4 regions of the Paenibacillus sp. sgz302164 genome follow, and region 3 is predicted to be linked to each of the others. Evidence: riboswitches for the same ligand, from Rfam matches in the RefSeq annotation. Region 3 holds a riboswitch; each other region holds the start of a gene.
The links. A riboswitch is a leader RNA that binds a small molecule or an ion and turns the genes downstream of it on or off. The one in region 3 is predicted to bind cyclic di-GMP.
Positions count from the first base shown of each region.

Region 1 (3,903 bases), on a different contig from region 3:
TACAGCACCAGCGTCAGGATCGTGGAAGCAGCCGGATTGTAGAAGCCGCGATACATGCCATGATAGGGATGCTCATACATCGAAACCTGGAGATGCACATGTTGTTCATCCACATAGACCAAAATGCCTTCATACGTGAATCCGTCCAAGGTTTGAACATGAACCGTGCGCCCGATGTGGGGAATCAAGGTATCGCGGAGTCTGTCTCTGTTTTGCGGCAGCTCCTGCTCCTCCGAAAAATCAGCCTGATAAATAACCTGGGGTTCCATATACATGATGCGTTCTTGCCCCTTTCTGCACTCGTGTTATTCGCCTATTACGTTATTAGCCTATTCACGCGCTCACGAAAGGTATAGGCTGCCGCCTATTCATATAAAAAAATGACCAAAGCGATCGCTCGCCTTGGCCATTGTCCTGCTTCCTTGATCCTCTAATCCCGCTTAATGGTGATGAGACGGGTTTCAGGATCGTATTTGATGGTTGCGCCGAGCTTTTCGGCGATAAAACGGATAGGAACAAACGTTGTCCCGTTTCGCATAACCGGAGCGCTGTCCAGTTCCACGTTCGTTCCGCCCACTGTTGCGGACTTGCTGTCGACGGACATTACGATGCTTGTGCCGGTTACTCCGTCTTTAATCGTAACCTGCTTCCATTCGGCATTCCATTTGACGTCAGCCCCAAGCTGCTCGGAAAGGAATCTCACCGGAACCATGACGACCTCATCGTCGTTCATATACGGGCTGTAGGAGCCGTATGGATCCTCGTCCGCGGCTTCTTGGCTTTGGACAATGAAATGAAGCTCTTTTTTGGTAACTTGCAAATCTTCCTTCAGCAGCTTGTAAAACGAAGAACTCTTGTCAAAATTGTTCAAAATCGCATAGCCTCTGAACGTATCGGAATCCACATTCAACGCCCCGCCGGAAGTATCGATCGTATCCGCAGTCACGGACTGGTTCAAACTCCAGTTTTCCAAGGCGTAGGTCCATTTTATCCCGGTCACTGCGCCATCCTTATTGGGAGCCGGAATATTGAGCTCAGCCTGCACCTTGCGGATCTGCTTGTTCCGATCGACGTAATAATCGGCTTTGAACGTCAATTTATCGCTGAGAATCGCCGACACTTCCTCGTTGGCCGGTGAATCGGAAGCAGCAGTGTCTTTCATCGTTTTATCAAATTCGTCTACAGCTTTTTTCAAGTACTCATGAATCGTTGTATAAGCGAATTCGACCGCCAGGTTTTTATTGTTAAGATAGGCCATCATCAAATCCGACGTAGTCGATTGTTCCTCCAAATCGGGGTACTCTTCCTTCAATTGTTCCTGAGAAATTCTCATTTGCTCCTTCACAATCGGTACGACCGCATCGTACAGTTGGCCAAGCAGCTCTTTCAAGCCTTGCTCATCGGCGAGGACGTTCGTCAGGAACAGTTTCAAAAGACCGGCGAGCTCGCTGCCTTTTAACTCCACATGCACTTTTTGCATGTTTAGCGTCTCATTGTTCACTTGCTCCGTAGCGTCGGTTACGGAGATTGTATTCGGGTTCGGCGCATTGTTGAAGAAAAACTTATAAAGGGCAGGCCGCAGCTGCTCTGCGCTATTCGTCAGCTTTTGCCTGATTTCTTGAGATAACGGCGCCACCCTTCCGTCAGCCGCCAATGCCGCCTGGTCAAAGACGATAGGCTTCTTGGCGCCGTCAATATGTACGATCATCTTGGTACCGTCGATGACGAGCTGAAAAGGAATCGTCCCTTTGGCGTAATTCCATTCCCCATCGATCGATGCGTGCTGAGCGTCCTGCATTTTAGCGCTGTTGATCGTCAGCTTTGTATGTTTGAACGTTTCAATCAGCGCCTTTTCTTTGGGATCCATCTGATCGCCGCTGCCTGTAATTAGCTCCAGCGCAATTGAACCTTTGGATACCGAGGACTTAACGGTTCCGGTATTTTGCATAGCCTGCCCGAGATCAAGACCCTGCACGGCCTGACAGCCTGTCAAGGCGATCAACAGCACAACAAGCGCGGCGGAAATCCACCATTGCCGATGTTTCTTTTGCATATGAAATCTTCTCCTTTAATTTAATTAGGTATGAGGCAGAATGTCTGATAAATTATACGCGAAAAAACGCCGAAGGACTCGCCGAGGTTAAGGAGATTTTATGAAATTAGTTATGCAAAATATGCATCAAATTAAAATCGACAAAAGATTCCAAAAAAAGAGGAAATATTTAAATCTAGTCGTATATTATGTTGTAACTAGGTATACAGGCATATTTGTTTATAGTATAAAGGTAGGTATGAACAAATCTTTTTACCTATGATAGCATCAAACGAGTTTTGAGTGCCGCACATAAGCGAAGACCAATTGAAATTGAAAAAGGCAAACCTGATCGAAAGACAGGGACGCAAAGCCACGGGCCTAAACCGTTTCAGACCGAAACGGTACGGCAGCCGGGCCGCCTATTGCAATTGGTCTTTTTTGTGTAAATTGAAAGGGAAATGGAGGATACAAATATGAAATTTGGGTTTCAAGCTGTTGTCAGGGGGCTCTGTCTATGCCTGCTGCTGCAGTTGTTCATTCCTTTTGCAGAATCGTCGTATACATATGCCGATACAGGAGCGTGGAATGTAAAGGTTAATTTCCAGCCTGCAACTTCACCTGTACCTGAAGGATTTTTGCCAGACTCGGGAATGCCGTTCAGCACGCAAAATGGATTCAATTATGGGTGGAATAGTTCTCACACGGATTCTACGGTAAGCGGCAGTACTTATCAAACTACTCCGAATGATACCGCAATTCGCGTTCATAAAGGCGGGGTCTGGGAATTCGAAGTAAACAACGGCATCTATGAAGTTAAGGTAAGTGTCGGCGAGTCCGTGTATTCAAGCAACAATACTGTAGTTGTTGAAGGAGTAAGCTTTTTCGATCGTATCCCTCTTGAGGGAGGGCAGCATGTCATTGCAGCAAAATCTGTTGAAGTTGCGGACGGCAGATTAACGGTCAGTTCCGGCGATGCGGAGGAAGCGGAGACGGCTTTACAGTTCATAGAGCTAACCAAAGTTGGCTCTCCCAGCACTTTGCTCGCCCTTTCTGCTGCCAGCACGCCTGTTATAGGGCCGCCGCCCGAACCGAGAAAAGTGCATGGGGACAAAGTACTGCTTTCGGGCAAGATGAATAACGAGCATAATGCTCCATCTTATCTGCAAGTGGATGGTCTGCAGGAGGAAATAGGAAGGTATATGGATGTAGAAGTGCAGCGAGTGAACCAATTGCTGTCTGATTTTGAACAAAAAGCTGTTGCATACGCGAATTGCGATCCGGTCTCACTGCAGCGCGCAATCGACAATAGTACGCAAACCCCTTCATTTATTAAGGTGGGGCACTTGAATCTGAATTCTTCGGTAGTTTTCGGAAGTCCCTCCAAACCGGTTGTAATCATTGCGGATGGAATCAATACGAATACCAAATTAAGCATAGATGTATACGGCCTGTTGATTGTTAAGGGCAGCATGAATGCCAATTCGGAGCTAAACTTGCAAGTGCATTCGTCTTCGAATGCAACGGAGCCTGCCGATGGAAGCCTTTGGGTGAAGGGGAACTGGCATCTTAACAACAATTCCTCGATTAGCGTGGATGGTTTGTTATCAGCTGACAGCCTTACTTTTAACAGCGGACAGTTGAACGTCCGGGCAAAGCGCGTCTTGATCCAAGATCAATTGCATATCAACACGCAAGCGGATATGAACGTAGAGCAAGAGATGATGGTTGGCGGGATCGTTTCCAACAATAGTACTGCCAACATCAAAGTAAATAACAGTGACTTGTTCGTTCGCGACGATGTGCATGTGAACAATCAACTGCATATTCAAACAGGCGGTTTGTTTGCCATCGGCGGCAACATGACGGCC
Region 1 covers NZ_JBVYOL010000045.1:32,171-36,073, forward strand. Annotated here, with positions in the region: gene AC0LWT_RS37145 (LSm family protein) at 1-275, opposite strand, end outside; gene AC0LWT_RS37150 (copper amine oxidase N-terminal domain-containing protein) at 431-2,053, opposite strand; cyclic di-GMP riboswitch class I at 2,364-2,458, shown strand; gene AC0LWT_RS37155 (fibronectin type III domain-containing protein) at 2,509-3,903, shown strand, end outside.
Region 1: linked by a shared signal. The riboswitch ahead of AC0LWT_RS37155 (fibronectin type III domain-containing protein) and the one ahead of AC0LWT_RS27060 (YjfB family protein) in region 3 are both predicted to bind cyclic di-GMP.

Region 2 (3,903 bases), on a different contig from region 3:
TTGTACATACAAAATAAAAAACGCGCTGGGAGCTGCGCGCGGTTCGGAAAGGGGCGCCGTTTCAATGGATGAAGGATTTCTGCACAATTGTTTATTTTTCACCACGAACCGTTTAAGCCGTGCCATTACGAGAATGGCCGAAGAAGAATTCGCATCGACCGGACTTAGTCCCATGTACGGATTTTTGATCCGACTCGTCATCGGTACTCCCGGAATTTCCCAAAAAGAATTGGCCGAAAAGCTCTATATAACGCCCTCCACGCTTACAAGATTTATCGACAAGCTGGAAGCCAGACGTTTGGTCGAGCGCAAGGTACAGGGGAAAACCGTGCTCGTATATCCGACAAGCAAGGGAAAAGAGCTGGAAGGCGACATTCGTCAAGCCTCGAAAAATTTGCGCCTCAAATATGAAGCCATTTTGGGTGCGGAAGCTTCGGATCAATTGTCCAAAAACCTTGAAGCGACGAGCGAGCAATTGGAAAAGTAAGCATTTCGATTTTTTTAGTGTTTTGGTTGTACAACGAAAAAAGGAGTGACCAGCGAGTGAACCGAAGCGTGGGATCGTCGAAGCTTTATTATGGATGGGTGGTTGTGCTCATCACCTTTGTTACTTTGCTCGTGTCGGCGGGAATCCGCTCCATGCCGAGCATTTTCATGCTTCCGTTCGAAAAAGAGTTCGGCTGGAATCGCGGCAGCATATCCGGAGTCGTATCGATCGGCATATTTTTGTATGGCATCGTAGGCCCTTTTTCGGCGGCTTTGCTGGCAAAGTTCGGCATTCGGAGAATGATGGTAATATCGCTGGCGGTATTGGCCATAAGCCTTTCCATTACGCCGTATATGAAATATTTGTGGCAATTCGAGCTCATTTGGGGATTTGTAGCGGGGCTCGGTACGGGGATGATGGCCAACGTGCTTGGTGTGACGGTCTCCAATCAATGGTTCGCCAAACGGAGAGGGCTTGTCGTCGGAATGCTCACGGCCAGCGCGGCTACAGGCCAACTGCTGTTCCTGCCTTTACTGGCCAAAATAACGGTGGAAGCCGGTTGGAGGTATTCGATTTATACGGCAGTGGCGGTCGTTGTGGCCGTGCTCGTTGTCGTAGCGGTCTGGATGCGGAACCATCCTTACGACGTAGGGGCCGCTGCCTACGGTTCGGAAGAGATCGTCAAACCGGATGCGTTCCAAGGAAGCATTTTTCTTACGCCGCTGCGTACGCTTCGGTCGGCAATGAGCAGCAAAACTTTTTGGCTGCTTGCGGGGACGTTCTTCTTTTGCGGCTTCTCCACAAACGGGCTGATCGGCACGCATCTCATTCCGGCTTGCGGGGATCACGGCATTCCGGAGGTGATGGCCGCAGGGCTGCTGGCTCTGATGGGGCTGTTCGACCTGATCGGCACAACGCTTTCGGGATGGTTGTCGGACCGCTTCGACAGCCGCTGGCTCCTCTTTTGGTATTACGGGCTGCGCGGTCTTTCCCTGCTCTTTTTGCCGTATGCGCTTGATTCAAGTCCGATGTCGCTCTTGATTTTCTCGGTCTTTTACGGGCTTGATTGGATTGCGACGGTCCCTCCGACCGTGAAGTTGGCTTCGAAAGAGTTCGGCAAAGAAAAGGCCGGGATGATTTTTGGCTGGGTAGTCGTCGCTCACCAGTTAGGCGCATCGGCAGCGGCATATGGCGCCGGATTGATGCGGGACTGGATGGGGACTTATACCATTGCCTTCATCGGCGCGGGATTCGTCTGCCTGCTTGCCGCAGTTATGGCCGTGCGGATTTCGAGAGCGGGAAGCGCGGTTCGTCAAGCGATGTGATGGATTTTGCCAGGAGAAAGAGGTATAATGCCCAATAGATATGAAATCGCGCTAAACAAAGGCAGGAAACCCGCATGATAAGAAAAATCGTTTCCCTGGCATGCATCGTCCTCGGCATCATCGTTTTTCTTTACCCGACGGTCAGCGATCGCTATGAGAGCTATCAGCAGCAAAAAATTTTGCGGCAATGGCAGGAAAATTTGCGCCATATCGATGAACCGGCCCCCGAGACGGATGCGGCGGCGGTCAGCGCTCCTTCTTCGGCCGGGACATCCGCAGAGATGCCGCCGGTAATCCCTTTGAGCGCGGAGCCGACAGCGATGCCGGCAGCGATGGAGCTGAAAAATATCGAGGGCGTTTTAATCATCGACAAGATTAATTTGAAGCTGCCGATATTAACGGATGCGACGCCGGGCAATCTGAAGCTGTCCCTTGCGAGCATTGCCCATACAGGCAAAGCGGGCGAAGTGGGGAATTATGCCATTGCCGGCCACAGGAACCTTACTTACGGCAAAAATTTCAATAGGCTGGACGAAGTGGACGTAGGAGATTTGGTCGAAGTGGACACAGGCAGCAAACAGTTCGTGTACAAAGTCGAAAGCAAACAGTACGTTCTCCCGGAGGATGTCTGGGTGTTGAACGGGAACGGCAAAGACAGCGAGATTACGCTGATTACATGCCATCCGATGGAAAACCCGACGCACCGCATCGCAGTCAAAGGAAAATTAATAGAAACTAAGACTAGTTAAACGGACAAGTCTATGATATAATCGCTCTATTAAAAAAATAAGATTTCGGTGCTTTCCACCGATAAAGGCAAATCTAGCGAAAGCTAGAGACGCAAAACTAAAGGGCCTTCCTTAGCAAGCGCTAAGTTGGCAGCCAGTTACCGAAAGGAGAGTTTTTTATGTTCAAAAAAACCTTTGTATCCATGATGGTCGTTGCACTTCTTCTGATCCTTGCACCGAAAGGGACTTACGCAGCTTCCGCTCAAGCGGCAGTAGACAAAAGCCTTCTGAACAAAGGAGTCGTTACAGTCAACTACGCGAATGCGAAAAATACGAAAGCCCTCGTCCGGATTTCCAAAGGGAACGTCAAATTTGATTATAACCTGGCTGAAGGCGCCCAGTATCCTCTGCAATTAGGCAACGGCAGTTACACTGTTCTCGTTGCGGAGTCGACAGGCGGCAACAAATATAAAGTAGTCGCGCAAGAAACGGTCGATTTGAAGATGGACGACGAAAATGCAGTGTTTTTGCAATCCATTCCGCTCATCGATTGGAACAAAGATACCAAAGCGGTTGTGAAGGCCAAGGAACTGACGGCCAAAGCCGAGACGGACAAGGACAAAATTGCCGCTATTTATGCCTATATTACGGCAAATATTACATATGATAACGATAAAGCGCAAACCGTCGAGGGCGGTTACATCCCGAATTTGGATGAAATTTATGACGCATCGAAGGGAATTTGCTATGATTATGCATCTACTTTTGCGGCCATGGCAAGAAGCGTAGGCATTCCGACCCGTCTGGTTATGGGTTATTCGGCTGAAGCGCCGGAAACTTATCATGCATGGAATCAAGTTTTCCTGAAAGATACGGGCGAATGGGTTACGATCGATACGACGTACGACTCGGCTCGGGTACAAGGCGGACAAGACACGCCGATGCTGAAAGATGCTGCAAACTATACGATCACCAAAATGTATTAAAAGCGAAGTTCCGCTCCGAGAGCGGGAAATACAATAGATGAAGGAACTTGCATTCGAACCTGAGTGCGGGTTCTTTTTTTGTTGCGGCTGTTTGTTCAGTTTATGTTCAGTATTAAGTTTTAGAATACAAAATGTGACTTGTTTTTTACAGAGAGAAAAAAGAAAAAAGAAAGAAAAGTTAATCCGACCGGGAGGGAGTGAAGCAGGCGCCGGAGGCAGAAGCGGGAAAAGGCTTCAATTCGGCCGACAAAGCGTGAAGCAAAGCAACGGAGTCAATTTCATACTTCAATTCCCTTGATCGGTTTGGATCATGAAGGTCGGAGAAATTTCGCGATCCGGCTATTTCAGTTGCTGCGGACCGGAATATATAGAGAAAT
Region 2 covers NZ_JBVYOL010000002.1:179,340-183,242, forward strand. Annotated here, with positions in the region: gene AC0LWT_RS04270 (MarR family winged helix-turn-helix transcriptional regulator) at 65-487, shown strand; gene AC0LWT_RS04275 (MFS transporter) at 544-1,812, shown strand; gene AC0LWT_RS04280 (class D sortase) at 1,887-2,561, shown strand; cyclic di-GMP riboswitch class I at 2,618-2,706, shown strand; gene AC0LWT_RS04285 (transglutaminase-like domain-containing protein) at 2,720-3,526, shown strand.
Region 2: linked by a shared signal. The riboswitch ahead of AC0LWT_RS04285 (transglutaminase-like domain-containing protein) and the one ahead of AC0LWT_RS27060 (YjfB family protein) in region 3 are both predicted to bind cyclic di-GMP.

Region 3 (3,903 bases):
GATTGCCAGGCAAGTTAACGGCGCGCTGACGATCGGCACGATCGATTCCTTGGCCGCCTATTATTTGCCGCCTTATTTGCACAAATTCAAACAGCAATTCCCCGGTTTAAGCATCCAACTTTTGCCGGACGATGAAACGTCGCTGATTGCGAAAGTAAAAGAGGGCGATTACGATGTCGGGCTCATCCTCGACCAATATCCCGCCGACACCCAGCTTCGCTGCATCAAAGTTCGGGAAGAACCGCTCGTGCTGGTCGCCCCTCCCGGCCACCCGCTGGCGCTGGCGAAGCAGGTTTCGCTGGCCGATCTTGGGCATAACGAATTTATCGTCACGGAAGAAAGCTGCATATACCGCAACTTGTTCGAAAAGCTGCTGAAAGACCAGAGCATCCCTTTTCGCATCGGATTTGAGCTGGGCAACCTGGAAGCGATCAAGCAGTGCGCCATGAACGGGCTAGGCATCGCCCTGCTGCCCCGGATCGCCGTGGAATCCGAACTGGCACGCAAGCAGCTTGCCGTCATCCCGATCGCTCATCCGAATTTAAGCGTGGACCTGCAACTGCTCATCCACCCCAAAAAATGGATGTCCCAAGCGCTGCAAGCTTTCATCGACATGTTGTCGGCGCCTCAACCAGCCTAAGCTCCGCCGCTGAAACGCTCGACGGCGGCCGACCTCCAGCAGCCTTTTCCGCTGCTGGCTGTAGCTGCCTCCGAAACGCTCAACGGCTGCCGGCCACCAGCAGCCTATTCCTCTGCGGGCTGTAGCTGCTGCCGAAACGCTCGACGGCGGCCGACCACCACCAGCCTTTTCCGCTACAGGCTGTAGCAGTGTGGCCGTGGTCGACCGGCGTCATGCCGTGCAACACCGCACGCAGTGCGATCGATCCGCGTCATCGCTCGGGCCGGCACAAACAGCCTGTAAGGACGCTTCCCGAGTTCTCCGCCCGAGTTGAGAATTGTTATCATTTCAATACTCGCATCATACCCCAAAAAAAGAAACTTATCAACAACCAGGTTGCCATAAGTTTCTTTTTTCTTTATGCTTTTTTGAGCGTCGACATGCGTTGGCGACACAACGCGCGCCTGAGATTTGCGGGCGTTGAGAAACGGCTTCGCCTGACTGGAGCCGCATCGTAATCGCATCCCCCGCCCGCCCTCGCTTGTTGGTAAGATGTACATTGTCGGCTTTAACTGCGGGAAGGCACTCTATCCCCACCCAATTAGAACGGCCCAGCCGTTTGAAAAGAGGCATAGCTCCAGCAAAACCTGCAAAAGTACAGGCTTTTTCGATGGATACGGCTCGTTTGGAGGAAAAGCCTGCGATTGTGCAGGAATTTCCGACCAAACTGGCGCTAACCCCGTATATGGGCGAAAAAAACTGTACTTTTGCAGGAATTTACCACGGCAAGCTCGTTAATACGAAAAAAACTGCACTTTTGCAGGAATTTTTCGCGGCAAGCTCGTCAAAGTGCTAAAAGCACTACTTTCTACAGGATAATACCACGACAAGATCGTCAATGCGCAAAATGCTCCGCGTTCTGCAGGAATTTACCACGGCAAGCTCGTCAAAGCGCAAAATGCTCCACTTTATACGAAAATAGACACAATAGACCTGAATTATTTTCATTCTGTGGGGTGATGTCCACGACGTCATGGGGGTTTTTGCAAGAATATTGCGCGACAAACTCGTAAATGCGAGGCTCATTCTACGTTGCCAGACCAATTAGGCCTTAACGAGCAAGTATTAATCCGGTGCGCGCCAAGCCACAAAAAAAGAAGCTCTCCTTTTCGAAAAGGTAGAGCTTCCCGGCTTTGTGCAATTATACACGAATGTCGATGCTGCGCCCCAAGTGGGGGGTGACTGAAGCGGCGGCCGCCGCAACTTGCTGCTGGGATTTCGCGAAATCTTCCAGCATCACGCTTGCTTGCGCCGTTTGCGTATCATTGATTTTTTTCAGCAGCTGCAGTCCGACTGCTTGCTGCAAAGCATTGCCGCTTCCGACCGCGGATAGCGGGGCATTTACGCTCATAATCTTCCTCCTCTCACCGTTCGGTAGCTGGCTGGCGTACGGCTGCAAGCCGATTAGCCCCTGTAGCTTTGCGTCAGACGCTTTCGCGCCGTTTGCCGTTTCGCAGATGTCAGGCAGAACTTTGCGCCCCTTCAGTATAGGCCATTTATCCTAAATCGTCAATTTCTGCGCAAGATTACAGTCCGAATTGAGCCGGATTTGCCCGCCAGGAGCGGAGGAGTTCCATGTCTTCTTCTTTGATTGCTCCTTGCTCCAAAGCTACTTCAAGCAGCTTCGTATAATTGGAAAGCGTATGAAGCGGCATTCCGGCTTCCCGGAAAGCGTCCGCCGCCTTATCCAATTGATAGGAAAAGATCGCGAGAACGCCCAATGCTTTCGCCCCCGCATCGTTAACGGCCAAAGCCGCTTTCAGCGAGCTTCCGCCGGTTGAGATCAGGTCTTCGATCACGATGACTTGCTGACCGGGCTTAACAGTCCCCTCGATCAGGTTCTCCTTGCCGTGGCCTTTGGCTTTGTCACGGACGTATATCATGGGCAGGCCCAGCTTCTGTGCGACCCATGCCGCGTGAGGAATGCCGGCAGTCGCCGTGCCGGCGACCACTTCGGCTTGCGGAAACTTTTCCTTGATCAGCAGCACAAAACTGTCTGCAATCAGCTCGCGTATAGCCGGATGAGACATGGTCAGCCGGTTATCGCAATAAATCGGCGACTTGAGGCCCGATGTCCACGTAAAAGGCTGCTGCGGGCGAAGCGTTACCGCTCCTATCTCCAATAATGAGGAAGCAACTCGCTTCGCTATCGTTTCAAGCTGACTCATGTTCTCTCACACCGTTCCTTTCGAATGTAGGGGCAGGCCCGTCAAAGCGCGACGGAGGCGATGATCGACTCCATCGCCGCTCTGGGATCGGCCGCCGCCGTAATCGGGCGGCCGATCACGACAAAATCGGTGCCCTGCGCGAACGCCTCAGCCGGCGTCATGACGCGCGTCTGGTCGCCGATATCGGCGCCCGCAGGGCGAATGCCCGGCGTTACGGTGACGAATGCGTCACCGCACGCCGCTTTGATTTGCGTCACTTCAAGCGGTGACGCAACGACGCCCTGCAGCCCAGCCGACTGCGCCAGGCGGGCATAGCGAAGCACGGCCTGCTCGACAGTGCCTGTCAGGCCGATTTCTTCGTTCAGCACCTGCTGGCCGGTGCTGGTCAGCTGGGTGACGCCGATGACAATCGGGCGTCCCGCTCCCGGAGCGAGGGCTTTGTCCACGCCCTCGAGAGCCGCTTCCATCATCCGCTTGCCGCCGGCTGCATGGACGTTGAACACATCCGCGCCGAGGCGCGTAATGCTCTCCGCCCCGCCCTTCACCGTGTTCGGGATGTCGTGCATTTTCAAATCCAAAAACACTTTATAGCCTTTATCCTTCAGACCGGCTACAAAGCCTGGGCCCGCAGCGAAAAACAGCTGCATGCCCACTTTCATATAGCAAGGGATGCCTTCGAGCTGCCGCAGCAGCTCCTTGGCCCCTTCGGCTGTCGGGTAATCCAGAGCGACCATGATCTTTCCGGCAACGTCCGCACGAGTGTAGGTACTCATTCGCACTCACCGCCCCTTAAGCATGCACAGGCATGGCACGGGAGGAGAAGTTGACCGCTTCAAGCATGTTGCAGAGCGCACGGACCGTGTCAAGCGACGTCATGCAGACAACGCCGTTCTCCACCGCTTCGCGGCGGATGCGGAAGCCGTCACGCTCAGGCGTTTTGCCTTTCGTCAGCGTGTTCACGACGAACTGCGCCTCGCCGCCGCGGATCAGGTCGAGAATGTTCGGCGAGCCTTCGCTCAGCTTGTTCACTGTCGTTACCGGGAGGCCGGCTTCTTC
Region 3 covers NZ_JBVYOL010000019.1:6,817-10,719, forward strand. Annotated here, with positions in the region: gene AC0LWT_RS27050 (LysR family transcriptional regulator) at 1-640, shown strand, start outside; gene AC0LWT_RS27055 (hypothetical protein) at 1,179-1,475, shown strand; gene AC0LWT_RS27060 (YjfB family protein) at 1,821-2,030, opposite strand; cyclic di-GMP riboswitch class I at 2,050-2,137, opposite strand; gene pyrE (orotate phosphoribosyltransferase) at 2,206-2,847, opposite strand; gene pyrF (orotidine-5'-phosphate decarboxylase) at 2,889-3,620, opposite strand; gene carB (carbamoyl-phosphate synthase large subunit) at 3,637-3,903, opposite strand, start outside.

Region 4 (3,903 bases), on a different contig from region 3:
GCGGAGCACGTTGTTGTTGATCGAGTTTTTATCCACGAGCCCGCTCAAATAAACAAGCGCGGCTTGCTCTCCCGTGCGCTTGATTGTAAATTGCCGTACGATCAGATCGGGAGTTTGCGTAAACAGGTTATGTAAATCGGCGATATTTTGCGATAGGGACGTACCGATGGAGTCGTTATTTTGCTGACGATTGGACCTCTGCGGGGCTGAATGATACTTTCTCCTGCCGAACAAGTTCGAAAAGCGCATCGCTCATCACCTCATTTTTGATGTCTGCTTCTGCTGTTCCATTGAACGATGGTATCAATTATAACCTTGCGAATTGTCCCTAATCTTATGCATAGCTTGCGCAAATAGATTGACACTAACTTGCTGCGACGAATCGCCAGCGCCGTGTTTGAATAAAAAAAGCCCGCGGTTATTGATGCACCGCAGACCGGATATCCATGACTTTTTTCAATTTGATGTCTTGTTTTTGTACGAAGTAGGCCTCGACCTGATTTTTCAAAATAAAGGCCCGCAGCGCATTCGTTTTATTTTCCGGAATTTCAACGTATCGGACTCCGTAATAAAAAAAGCCTGCACCCAAAGCCTCTCTTCGGACGATTTCGGTTACGCAAGATATGGAAAAACCGAGCAGAAGTTCGATTTCGAGCTGCGCGTTATTTTCCAGACTCATATTTTTATCCGCGTTCATATTGTTTTCAATCACAAATCCTACGCCGCTCAAGCTGATATTTTTGACGCTAAGGCTGATCGGATGCTCGAAACTTTGCTTGTTTCTCTTATTCTTGTCATGCAAACTGTGCAGCAAACCGCCCTGAACGACATCGATTCGCGGGTGCTCCCTCTTCTCCGTAAACTTCTTCCGGTTATCGGGCGGATTAATCACGATGATCGAACCCTCGTCTTTGGCCACGACCGACGTCTCAAAAACGAATAGCCCCGATTTGGAATAAACCGTAATCTTGACCTTGTCCCCAAGTCGGAAAACATCATATTGAGGTAGCTCGATTTCAATAATGTCGCCAAGCACGTACGTTACTATTCCCGTCGCTACAAAATCGCTTTTATCCAGCACCGCTTTGCTGTCAATCAAAATTTCCGCGTCGTTGCCTTCCTTGCTTCCGTAGATTTTGACCAAATCCATCTTTCTCTCCCTATCCGACAGCTTCATGGCATATCCTCCTGTTCTCTACAAACAGATTAGGCTATAAATAAAAAAATAGACTGTCCCTTCCTGTCGGGGCAACCTATTTACCTAAATCAAACAAGCTTGATTTCCGGTAACCAGGCTGTCATGGTTCTTGTAGAACTTTAGACCCTCGGCTTTGCGTCCTTGTCTTTCGGCAAGTTTGCCCTTATCAAATCTGATCTCGTTATGTATGCGATTATACCTATCAGTAGGTTAAAAGACCTAAAATTTTAATTCTAGTATACCTAGTTTAGCCGTCGGATTCAACCGTTTTCGCAGGCAGCTTGATTTCAGAGCGGCGAGTCCCTACAATGAAACTCATATATCCACAAATTTTCAACTTATCCACACACTTGTCCACAGAATGTTAACAACGAATGCTTGTTCGACTTCTATTCACATGTGGATAACATTTTTTAAGCGAGGTGTCCCCTGTGGATGAACATATATATTGGATGCGGGAAGCGATCCATGAAGCTTTGAAAGCCGAAACGATCCGTGAAGTTCCAATCGGCGCTATTGTCGTGCGTGACGGTGAAATTATAGGCCGCGGCTACAACCTGCGCGAAACGTCCCTGGATCCGACCGCTCATGCCGAGATGATCGCGATCCGCCAGGCCAGCGAGCATTTGCAGGCGTGGCGTCTGCTGGACTGCAAGCTCTACGTCACGCTGGAGCCGTGTCCGATGTGCGCGGGAGCCATCGTTCAATCGCGCATTCCGCAAGTGATCTATGGTACCGCAGATCCCAAAGCAGGGTGCGCCGGCACGCTGATGAACCTGCTGCAGGAAGAACGTTTCAATCACCGCGTCGACGTAATCAGCGGCGTGCTGCAGGAAGAATGCGCAGCGCTGCTGACCCAGTTCTTCCGCAAGCTTCGGAACAAGGTTTAGAAGTCTGTTCGATCCGAACCTAGATTCCTAGACCGGCAAGCTGGCAAGGCAAGAGCACGGTTGCATGACGAAAAACTCCGTGTTAAAATAGTCTTTGCTATGCGCCCGTAGCTCAGCAGGATAGAGCGACAGTTTCCTAAACTGTGCGTCGCGGGTTCGAATCCCGCCGTGGCGCGTATAACCCTGCTTTAATCGGGTAGAATCAAACGCAATTTATGCGAACTTCTTACGGTAATAAACGTAGGAAGTTTTTTTATTTATGGACTTATGAGCTGGCTTATTTCGAAGCACAGGTTAACAACGCGCTGGCGCGCATACTCCTCAGTCAGAAAACAGCCACCTTCATACGGCAAAAGCCGCGATTAGTGCATGCAGTTCCGTTGGCGCAGACTGAATGCGGACATACGTTTTCAAATCGATCGGAATCTCAAAGCCGCCTGAGGACGTACGCACGTATGTCCCATCTTCGCGCAACTTTACGCGTGATATCGTAACGATTTCGTCTTCCGGTTCGAGAATCAACGCTACATTCTCTATTAGTAGATACGCATTCCAATCAAAAACTAACATTTCATTAGCAACGTCATCCCGATGTTTCATTCGTACCGTTATCTTGCGAATAGCCATCACCTCCTTTCCGGTCAGGACGCTCGCGTGTAAACTGAGGTTCCGTATGTGAAATGAAATTTATAATATCATTTTGAGTTATTATCTTAAATTGATATTAACCCAATTTGTTAATAACGTCAAGCGTTGTTATTGTGGTAGAATGGAAATTAATAGGAGCGTGGTTTTCGTTGATTCGTTTTAAGCTTTCGGAGATGTTAGATAAACGTGGGATGACCATGTACCAAATAAGCAAACAGACTGGCATTCGACCGAATACTTTGAGCCAGTGGGTTAACAATGAAAAATTACGTGAGGAAGACAAACACGTTAAAGCAGTTAGTGTTGAGGTTCTTAATCTATTATGTAAAACATTAGACTGCACTCCTGCTGAGCTGTTCGAGTACATAGCAGACAACGATCAAAAGACCAAGAAACCATAATAGGGGCAGTGGTAGCCGTTTACGTGCAGACTGAATCGGAATAATCCAATGCGCCTCTGACTTGCAACCCCCTTTACATGCGTTATCGCATATGATATAATGAAACCGTTAGGAGGTGATGTAAATGCTTACCCTTCTGACGGCGATAATCCAGCTATTGGTTGCTCTCGTCAATCTCTACATAGTGCTGGAAAATCACCGAAAAGAAAAAGACTCCAAGCGTCGGAAGCGCTCGAAGTCTCGTAAGTAAATCACCGGAGAGGTTTAAAACCTCTCCCCCTAACAATCATTATACGCGAAAGGAGCCGTGTACTCAATGGCTTACGTCACTTTCGTAATTTCAATTATCACGCTCGCTATATCGCTATATACGTTAATAATCGTACGGAAACAGAGGTAACCGTCATGAACCCCCTTGATCATATTATGGGTGTCCAGGAGGCCGCGGAAATATGGGGATTATCGCCGGGTACCATCAAAAACTATTGCGCAGAAGGGCGCGTTAAAGCGGTTCAAATCGGTAAAACGTGGATACTTGATAAGAACCAACCGAATCCTGCCCAACCGAACCATCCGAAAAATTGGCGTAAAAAAGACAGCGGCCGACCGGAATAAATAACGCAAAGAACTTCTTACCGTTTAGCCGTGGTAGGTTTTCTGTTTTATTTGAGCGAATCTAGCTGTTAAGTTAGCGTGTTTGTTACTTGAGCAAAGGAACGAATAGGCGTGGTATTGATAAGCCGCAAACAATTCTGCTGCATCTGAC
Region 4 covers NZ_JBVYOL010000042.1:12,739-16,641, reverse strand. Annotated here, with positions in the region: gene AC0LWT_RS36570 (spore germination protein) at 1-249, opposite strand, end outside; gene AC0LWT_RS36565 (PilZ domain-containing protein) at 419-1,177, opposite strand; cyclic di-GMP riboswitch class I at 1,283-1,370, opposite strand; gene tadA (tRNA adenosine(34) deaminase TadA) at 1,630-2,088, shown strand; tRNA gene AC0LWT_RS36555 (tRNA-Arg) at 2,190-2,264, shown strand; gene AC0LWT_RS36550 (hypothetical protein) at 2,431-2,715, opposite strand; gene AC0LWT_RS36545 (helix-turn-helix domain-containing protein) at 2,886-3,137, shown strand; gene AC0LWT_RS36540 (helix-turn-helix domain-containing protein) at 3,543-3,752, shown strand.
Region 4: linked by a shared signal. The riboswitch ahead of AC0LWT_RS36565 (PilZ domain-containing protein) and the one ahead of AC0LWT_RS27060 (YjfB family protein) in region 3 are both predicted to bind cyclic di-GMP.